2 regions of the Thermoanaerobacterium xylanolyticum LX-11 genome follow, and region 2 is predicted to be linked to the other one. Evidence: riboswitches for the same ligand, from Rfam matches in the RefSeq annotation. Region 2 holds a riboswitch; the other holds the start of a gene.
What was found. A riboswitch is a leader RNA that binds a small molecule or an ion and turns the genes downstream of it on or off. The one in region 2 is predicted to bind FMN.
Positions count from the first base shown of each region.

Region 1 (5,150 bases), 690 kb from region 2:
ATGTTAAGTCCTACATCAGCACTTGCCGGTATGGGACTTGACAAGGATGTAGCTCTTATTACAGATGGAAGATTTTCTGGTGCTACAAGAGGAGCTTGCATAGGTCATGTGTCGCCTGAAGCCATGGAAGGCGGCGAAATCGCTTTGATAAAAGATGGGGACATTATTGAAATAGATATACCGGGAAGAAAGCTTAATTTAAAGATAAGCGTTGAAGAAATGGAAGAAAGAAGGAAAAACTTTAGAAGGCCTGAGCCTCACATTAAGACAGGTTACATGGCAAGATACGCCAGATTAGTCACATCTGCAAATACTGGTGCGGTTTTAAAGGACGATTGACAAAGCTTAAATTCCATGAAAGGAGGCGCATATCGTGATCATAAAAGGTTCGCAGGTTGTCATAGAGGTATTAAAAGAGCAAGGAGTAGAAGTTGTTTTTGGCATTCCAGGCGGTTCTGTCATACCTCTTTATGATGCTTTGTACAATTCTGACTTGCGGCATATTCTTGCAACACATGAACAGATGGCTGCTCACATGGCAGATGGATACGCGAGAGTGACCGGAAAAGTTGGCGTGTGTTTTGCTACATCAGGACCTGGTGCTACCAATTTAGTCACAGGAATAGCCAATGCCTACATGGACTCTGTGCCAATAGTCGCTATAACAGGGCAAGTTGCTACGAGCCTCATAGGAAAGGACTCTTTTCAAGAAGTGGATATTGCAGGAATTACGATGCCTGTGACAAAGCACAATTTTATTGTGAAATCACCTGATAAATTAGCGGACACTTTGAGAGAAGCCTTTTTTATAGCGAAAGATGGAAGACCAGGTCCTGTTCTCGTAGACATACCGAAGGACATTCAGACTGCAGATATAAACTTTGTTAAGCGAAAAGATTTTTACGTTGAAACAAAGAAACATCAAGTATTAGAATCAGATTTAGTAAAGGCAGCAGAGTTAATCTCATCAAGCAAAAGGCCAGTTATTTTTGCTGGTGGTGGAGTTATATGGAGTGAGGCATCAAAGAATTTGTACGATTTTGCTAAAAAGCACATGATACCTGTAGCTACTTCGCTTATGGGACTTGGATGCTTTCCAGAAGATGATGAATTGTCATTAGGGCTTATTGGAATGCATGGAAGCAGATATGCCAATACGGCTGTTTATAAATCAGACTTGGTTATTGCAGTAGGGTCAAGGTTTAGCGACAGAGTTGCAGGTAAAGCAGGGGGTCTGGCGCCAAATGCAAAAGTCATTCACATCGATATCGATCCTGCAGAAATCGGCAAAAATATCGATGTCGATGTGCCATTAGTAGGAGATATCAAAGAAGTCTTGTCTCTTTTAAATGCAATGATAAAAGAAAAAGACAATAGGGAATGGATTAATGAGCTTATATCGATAAAAGACAAAACGTCCTTTAAATATAAAGATGATGGAAAATTGAAGCCACAGTGGATAGTAGAAAGGGTTCAAGAGCTTGGAGGAGACAATCTTGTAGTAGCGACAGAAGTAGGGCAAAACCAGATGTGGACGGCTCAATATTATAAATTCAAAGAGCCAAGGACATTTGTCACATCTGGTGGACTTGGAACTATGGGTTTTGGACTTCCTGCATCAATAGGTGCACAAGTAGGGCGAGATGACAAAAGAGTGGTAAATATTGCAGGTGACGGCAGCATAAGGATGAATATTCATGCACTTGAAACGATGTCGGTGTACAACATACCTGTTATAACGATAATCCTCAACAATCAAACACTTGGCATGGTTAGACAATGGCAAAATCTCCTTTACGATAAAAGATTTTCTCAGACGGATTTAAATCCGAATCTCAACTTTTCAAAAGTCGCCGAAGCTTTTGGGGTAACTGGAAGAAGGATCTACACAAAAGAAGAATTTACAGATGCTTTTAGTGAAGCATTGTCAAACAACAATCCTTATGTTTTAGAGTGTATCATAGACAAAGACGAAATGGTTCTGCCATTTATTCCTGCTGGAGGAACCATTGAAGAGATGATAGACTAGCATTTTTATAAAATCAATGTTATAATTATAGAAACTAAATAAGATTAAACCTTCAGGGATTGGTGAAATTCCATACCGGCGGTAAAGCCCGCGAGCCTTATGGCAGATCTGGTTAGATTCCAGAGCCGACAGTATAGTCTGGATGAAAGAAGGTGAAATGGCAATTGTCATTATGCCCTGAAGTATTACATGCTTCAGGGCTAATTTTTTGAGGTGATTTTATGGAGAAATACATGAAAAGGGCATTGCAGCTTGCTAAACTTGGTGTAGGACACACAAACCCAAATCCTTTAGTAGGAGCTGTAATTATTAAAGATGGCAGGATAATAGGTGAAGGCTATCATGAATACTATGGAGGACCACATGCAGAAATAAATGCATTAAAAAACGCTAAAGAAGATGTAAATGGAGCCACGCTTTATGTGACATTGGAACCATGTTGCCATCATGGAAAAACACCACCTTGCGTCGATGCTGTCATAAAATCAGGCATAAAAAATGTTTTTATCGCTATGGAGGATCCAAATGAACTTGTAGCAGGAAGGGGAATTAAAAAGCTTGAAGAAGCTGGTTTAAATGTTTATACTGGATTGTTAAAAGATGAAGCAGAGAAATTGAATGAAGTATTTATAAAGTACATTACAAGTAGAGAACCTTATGTAATATTAAAATCCGCTATGACAATTGATGGAAAGATATCAACTTTTACAGGCGATTCTAAGTGGATAACAAATGAAAAATCAAGGGAGTATGTCCATAAAGTTAGAGGTAGCGTTATGGCAATAATGGTAGGTATTAATACAGTTATAAAAGATAATCCACATCTTACCGTTAGATTGCAAGGATATAAAAACCCTTTAAGAGTTATTGTGGATAGTCACGGCAGGATTCCATTAGATGCAAATGTCATCATTGATAAATCTGCTAAGACATTAATAGCTACAACAGATATGATGCCACATGATAAGGTGAAAGCTTTGAAGGATTTGGGTGTTGATGTGGTTACAATCGAAAAAAAAGATAATAAAGTCCATCTGAATAAATTGATCTATACGTTAGGGGAAAGAGGGATAGATAGTATTCTCATAGAAGGTGGAGGAACTCTCAACTATTCTGCTTTAAAAGAAGGAATAGTAGACAAAGTTATGTTTTATATTGCTCCCAAAATAATAGGTGGAAGCAATTCATTGACGCCTGTGGAAGGTGATGGCATTGCTTTGATTAAAGACGCAATAATGATTGAAAAGATAGATATAAAAAAATTTGACGATGACATACTTATAGAAGGTTATATAAAAAAGTAGGTGTTAAGATGTTTACAGGAATTATAGAAGAAGTTGGAAAGGTCAAGATGATTCAAAGAGGAAATATTACCAAAATAGCGGTAGAGTGCAAAAAAGTCTTAGATGGTGTAAGAATTGGAGATAGCGTAGCTGTAAATGGAGTATGCTTAACGGTTACAAATATAGGTAAAGATTTATTTACATCAGATATAATGTATGAAACACTTAAAACAAGCAATTTAGGAAGTTTAAAGATAGGAAGCATTGTCAATTTAGAAAGGGCATTAAGCATATTAGGTAGGCTAAATGGACACATTGTGACGGGTCATGTGGATACCGTTGGTACAATAATTGATAAAAACAAAATAAACGACACGACGACATTTAAAATTAAAATTGGTGAAAGATATTCAAAATATGTGGCTGATAAAGGAAGTATTGCTGTGGATGGAATAAGTTTGACAGTGGTAGAATCATCAGCTTCATACTTTACAGTGTCAATTATACCCCATACAGATAACAATACAACTTTAAATATAAAAAGAATCGGAGATACCGTAAATATTGAAGTTGACATACTTTCAAAGTATGCAGAAAGGCTTTTGGCGAAGAAAAACGTTGATGAATTTTTAATAGAAAATTATTTATAAGGAGATGTTCATAGATGTTTGATACTATTGAAAGCGCAATAGAAGATATAAAAAATGGAAAAATGGTCATTGTAGTCGATGATGAAGATAGAGAGAATGAAGGGGATTTAGTTATGGCTGCGGAAAAAGTGACAAGTGACCATGTGAACTTTATGATAAAGTACGGCCGTGGATTGGTATGTGTTCCTATGATGGAGGAGAGGCTTAAAAAATTAAACATTGGCAAGATGGTTTTTGATAATACCGATAAAAAAGAAACTGCTTTTACAGTATCTGTAGATCATAAAAACTGTAAAACTGGAATTTCTGCTTATGAAAGAGCACTTACTATAAAAATGCTTATAGATGATGAATCGATGCCGGATGATTTTACAAAGCCTGGACATGTATTTCCATTGGAAGCGAAAGAAGGAGGAGTTTTAGTAAGAGCGGGCCATACGGAAGCAGCGTGTGATTTAGCAAGGCTTGCAGGTCTTAAAAGTGCTGGTGTAATTTGCGAAATAATAAAAGATGATGGGAAAATGGCCAGACTCCCAGAGTTAATTGAATTTTCGAAAAAATTCAATTTAAAAATAATATCTATCGCTGATCTTATAGAATATAGAAGAAAAAATGAAAAACTGATAAAAAGAGTGGCAGAAGCATATTTGCCAACAAAGTATGGAGATTTCACGATAATAGGTTATGAAGAAATCCTAACAGGTAAAGAACATGTTGCGTTGGTGAAAGGTGGTTTGTCTCATAACCCTACATTGGTTAGGGTTCATTCAGAATGTTTGACAGGTGACATTATGGGTTCATTAAGGTGTGATTGTGGCGATCAGCTTCATGCAGCAATGGAGAAGATTGGCAAAGAAGGAGGTGTGCTGTTGTATTTAAGGCAGGAAGGCAGAGGAATAGGACTTTTAAACAAGATTAAAGCATACCATTTACAGGATGAGGGACTTGACACGGTAGATGCCAACATCAGATTAGGTTTTCCGGCTGATATGAGAGAGTATGGAATTGGAGCTCAGATTTTGAAGGATCTTGGGCTTAAAAAACTTAGGATAATGACAAATAATCCCAAAAAACTGGTTGGTATTTCAGGTTATGGCCTTGAAATTGTAGAAAGAGTTCCTATAGAGGTTTCAATCAATAGACACAATGAAAGATATCTTAAAACAAAGAAAGAAAAATTTGACCACA
Region 1 covers NC_015555.1:19,437-24,586, forward strand. Annotated here, with positions in the region: gene ilvD (dihydroxy-acid dehydratase) at 1-339, shown strand, start outside; gene ilvB (biosynthetic-type acetolactate synthase large subunit) at 374-2,029, shown strand; FMN riboswitch at 2,074-2,187, shown strand; gene ribD (bifunctional diaminohydroxyphosphoribosylaminopyrimidine deaminase/5-amino-6-(5-phosphoribosylamino)uracil reductase RibD) at 2,251-3,333, shown strand; gene THEXY_RS00110 (riboflavin synthase) at 3,342-3,962, shown strand; gene THEXY_RS00115 (bifunctional 3,4-dihydroxy-2-butanone-4-phosphate synthase/GTP cyclohydrolase II) at 3,977-5,150, shown strand, end outside.
Region 1: another riboswitch for FMN. It lies ahead of ribD (bifunctional diaminohydroxyphosphoribosylaminopyrimidine deaminase/5-amino-6-(5-phosphoribosylamino)uracil reductase RibD); the one in region 2 lies ahead of THEXY_RS03465 (ECF transporter S component).

Region 2 (5,150 bases):
AAGACCATGGCACAGAAAAGCTTAAATACTCAATTTCCATGACTTTATCTATATCGCTTTTTACCATAGGGCGAATCTTTATATCCATAAAACCCTCCAAAAGATCATTTAGAATTTTCCAACGGTGCAGGCTTTCTAACATAATACGGTTTAAAATCAAGATATGTGCATATCTCTCCATTTGATATTTTTTTAAGTGCCATCATACCAACCGATGACGCCCTTGATATGTTGTTAATCGGTGATGCAAATATAGCATCAGGCAATGCACTCTTTAATGTGTCTTTATATGGCAAAATACCATCTCCGACGAATAAAACTTCCTCACTGTATCCCTTTACTATGTCTATAACTACACCTAATTCTTCCAGCGACACATCTTTTAGCCTACTTATCTCACTACCACCTTTATAAAAAGCTGTATAGACGTTTCCTCTTAACGCGTCAATTATAGGGCAGATAATTCCTTTAAATTCTCCTATGTTATAGGCAAGGGCATCTAAGGATGATACACCAACAATTGGCACATCAAGAGATTGAGCCAACCCCTTAGCAGTAGCAGCACCTATCCTTAATCCTGTAAAAGATCCCGGTCCTTCACATACAGCTATATGAGTTATCTCCTCTTTTTTTGTCTCTGCCATTTTTAAAAGTTCATCAATCATCGGCATCAATATGACAGAATGTCTCAAATGATTTATGGAAAATTCACCTATTAAGCCACTTTCATCAACTAAAGCAACAGTAGCTGTCTTTGACGATGAATCTATTGCAAGTACTTTCATCACTTCATCTCCTTAATCACTTCATCGTATTTTGCACCATGTGATTCTATCTCTATTATCCTCTCATCAAAAGAATCACCCATGGAAATATGTATAAATATATTTTCCTCCGGGATAAGAGGCATTATCTTTTCAGGCCACTCGATGACACAAACACCGTCGCTGTAAAAATACTCCTCATATCCTATATCGTACAATTCCATGTAGTCGTCAATCCTGTACACGTCAAAATGGTAAAGGGGAATTTCACCCATATGCTCATTTACAATCATAAATGTAGGGCTTGTGACATAGTCGTATATACCCATACCTTTAGCAATGCCTTTTGTCAAAACTGTCTTGCCTACACCTAAATCTCCAGATATAAGTACGATACTTCCTCTTGTTAGTAAACCACCTAACTTAAACCCTATCTTTTCTGTTTCATCAGAGCTTTTTGTCCTAAAAGATACTTTCATACGCAACACCACCGTGAAATTTATACAAATATTATATACCAAGTATACCATAAAACAAACGCTTAATGGCTGAATAAAAAAGCACACAAAAAAATAACGGAACACTGTCCGTTATTTTAAATAACTACATCTTCAACATTGGAGATAATTTCTTGTAAATGAGGAATGTAATTAGTGATATTACAAAGCCTTTCAAGATGTTGAATGGGAAAATACCGTACGCTATCAATGTCTTCAAATCAACTATATGGCTATTTACCGCCTTTCCCATTCCAACAATGGCACTTAATGGCCAACCCATTATCTTTTGGTATAGTGGCAAAAATACATAGTAGTTTAATACTGATCCCGCAACAGCCATGACAATAGTTCCTAAAATCATGGCAAATAATGCCGACTTTTTAGATTTGTTTCTCATATAGATTATACCAACCGTAAATACGTAAATAGAGCCTACAACGAAATTTGCCACTTCTCCTATACCTGCAGATTGACTAACTGGAAGATGTATCACATTCTTTACTATCTCCACAAATATGCCGTATACAGGCCCTAACGCAAATGCTGCTAAAAGAGGTGGTATATCGCTAAAATCAAATTTTAAAAAGCCTGGAAATAGTGGCAATTGAAATTCTAAGTACATCAGTACAAATGCTATTGCGGAAAGCAACCCTACAGTCACAATCACTTTTGTCTTGCTGTGTTCCATAAATGACACCTCCAAATTTAAAAATCCCGAAGAAACATCTTCAGGATAAAAGCAACAAAAATAAATCTTCTTCCATCCAGACTGTACTGTCGGCCTTGGAATCTCACCAAGTCCACCGCATCTGCGGGTCGCGGGCTCGCTTACGCTTACCGCCGGTCGGGAATTTCACCCTGCCCTGAAGATATTCTCCACTGGTTTATTCAATTCTAAATACTATAGTGTCACAAATATATCAATTTGTCAAGTATTTTTTAATCGTCAACCACAACAGTGCCTGTATTCCCTGATAAAGCATCATGTGCTTTTTCTAAAGACGTAATTATGGCTCGCCTTCCCTTTCTTGACCTGGCAAACCTTATTGCAGCCTTGACTTTCGGCATCATTGAACCTTCTGCAAAATGACCTTCGTTTAAATATTTCTCTATATCATAGCTTGAAATTACATCGAGAGGCTTTTCATCAGGCTTTTTGTAGTTGATGTACGCTTTTTCTACAGCGGTCAAAATCAATAAAATATCTGCATCTAAATCTTCTGCCAATTTTTCAGATGCCAAATCTTTATCTATCACTGCCGCCACACCTTTTAAGCTGCCATTTTCCCTTACTACAGGTATTCCTCCACCACCTGCCGTTATTACAACGACACCGTTTCTCTCCAAAAGCTTTATTGTGTTTAATTCAACTATCTCTTTAGGCTCTGGTGATGCTACGACTCTCCTATATCCTCTTCCGCTGTCCTCTACCATCTGATACCCTTTTTCCTTTTCCAATAGCTCCGCATCTTCCTTAGAGTAAAACGGCCCTATTGGCTTTGTAGGATGTGAAAATGCAGCATCATCTTTATCTACAACAACCTGTGTAACGATTGTTGCAACATCCTTTTGTATGTTTTTCTCTTTGAAAACCTCACCTAAACATTGCTGAATCATATAGCCTATCATTCCCTGACTTTCCGCGCCGCACACATCAAAAGGCATGGCTGGTATTATGTTAGACGCTGTCTCATTCTGTATTACGATGTTTCCTACTTGTGGCCCATTTCCATGTGTCACAATGACAGAATAGCCTTCTTTTATGATGTCTGCAATATACGACGCCGTCTTTCTAACTGTATTCAATTGTGATTCGGCTGTTGGCACCATGTCCTTGTCTTGCAGTGCATTTCCCCCAAGCGCAATTACTACTTTCCCTTTCATCGTATCCTCCTACTTACGCAAATAATGACATTCTACATTATATCATTTTATTAGCGATTTGAATAGTATGTGAAAAAGCCAAGGCAATTTGCCTTGACTTTTTTAAAGAATCGTCGCTATCATGACAGCCTTAATTGTATGCTTTCTGTTTTCGGCCTCGTCCCACACCCTCGACTGCTTTCCTTCAATTACTTCGTATGTAACTTCCTGACCTTTTACAGCAGGCAAACAGTGCAAAAATATCGTGTCAGACCTCTTTGTCTTTTTCATAAGCTCATCGTTCACTTGGAATGGCCTTAAAAGCATTTCTCTCTCTTTTTGTTTTGATTCTTCTCCCATAGATGCCCATACATCTGTGTAAATTGCATGTGCACCTTCTAAGCCTTCACCAGGCACATCCGTCAGAGTAAATGTCCCTCCATTTTCAGCAGCCATTTCTCTAATCTCATTTATGTAGTCCTCTTGAGGCCAAAGCTCTTTTGGTGAATTAATCACATAGTCCATACCCATTTTGGCACAGCCAATAGCCAACGTGTTTGCCATGTTGTTCCTTCCATCGCCGACAAACACCAATTTTGTGCCTTTTAAGTGTCCAAACTCCTCTTCTATCGTCATTAAATCAGCTAAAACCTGTGTAGGATGGTATTCGTCTGTAAGTCCATTGTATACAGGGACGCCAGAATACTTTACAAGTGCTTCCACAGTGCTTTGGCTGTATCCTCTAAATTCAATGGCATCAAACATCCTGCCGAGAACCCTTGCAGTGTCTTCTATAGATTCTTTCGCCCCAAGCTGAATATCATCTGTCGACAAGAAGACAGGGTGTCCTCCTTCTTCGCCAAATGCTGTCTCAAATGCACATCTCGTCCTTGTTGAGCGCTTTTCAAATATCAGTGCAATTGTCTTTCCCAAAAACCTTTGATAGACTATTCCTGCCTTTCTTTCTGCTTTAACCTGCTTTGAAATGTCTAGAAGATACCTTATCTCCTGTGGTGTATAATCTTTTAAAGATAATAAACTCCTGCCTTTTAAATTAAATCCCATTTACTTTCCTCCTATCACAAATTGTATTTATGATTGAAATACCAATTGTCCGTTTACGAACACATATTTTGTTTTGGTCTTTATCTCAATTGGACTTCCATCAAATACAGCTATATCTGCATCTTTCCCTTTTTCAATGCTGCCAACCCTGTCATCTATGCCGACAATCTTAGCTGGATTTATAGTAATAGCTTTTAATGCCTCCATCTCATCCATACCTTCTCTTACTGCAAGCCCTGCACAAATCGGAAGGTAATTAAGCGGAATGACGGGATGGTCTGTCATGATGGCTACATCCAACCCTGCTTTTGATAAAATCCCTGGCGTCTTAAAGGTAAGATTCGAAAGCTCCACTTTTGATCTTTCAGAAAGTGAAGGACCAACGATGACTTTTGCATTTTCCTCAACAAGGTAATCAGCTATAAGATGGCCTTCAGTGCAGTGATCAAGTGTTATATCAACGTTAAATTCCTTCGCTATCCTTAAAGCAGTAAAGATGTCATCTGCCCTATGTGCATGCGCCTTCAAAGGTATCTCTCTTTTTAATACTTTAACTAATGCCTCAAGGCCCAGATCTCTTGCCGGCTTTTTCTCATCATCAGAAGGATCTTTTTCCATGTCCTCCATGTACTCTTGAGCCTTTATAAGCTCCTGTCTAAGCAGTGCAGCAATGCCCATTCTGGTCATAGGCATCTTGTGCTGTTCATTGTAAACAGATTTCGGATTCTCTCCAAAAGCCACTTTAACTGCAACAGGTTCTTTTACTATCATGTCGTCGATGCGTCTACCATAAGTCTTGATGGCTACAAATTGTCCACCTATGACATTAGCACTGCCAGGGCCTGTAACAGCCGTAGTCACGCCTGCCTCGTACGCTTCTTGAAAATACTTATCCATAGGGTTTATGCCGTCAATAGCCCTCAACTGTGGTGTAATAGGATCTGTCTCCTCATTTCCA
Region 2 covers NC_015555.1:709,912-715,061, reverse strand. Annotated here, with positions in the region: gene rimI (ribosomal protein S18-alanine N-acetyltransferase) at 1-88, opposite strand, end outside; gene tsaB (tRNA (adenosine(37)-N6)-threonylcarbamoyltransferase complex dimerization subunit type 1 TsaB) at 105-785, opposite strand; gene tsaE (tRNA (adenosine(37)-N6)-threonylcarbamoyltransferase complex ATPase subunit type 1 TsaE) at 785-1,243, opposite strand; gene THEXY_RS03465 (ECF transporter S component) at 1,368-1,952, opposite strand; FMN riboswitch at 2,013-2,139, opposite strand; gene arcC (carbamate kinase) at 2,204-3,148, opposite strand; gene argF (ornithine carbamoyltransferase) at 3,251-4,192, opposite strand; gene THEXY_RS03450 (amidohydrolase) at 4,220-5,150, opposite strand, start outside.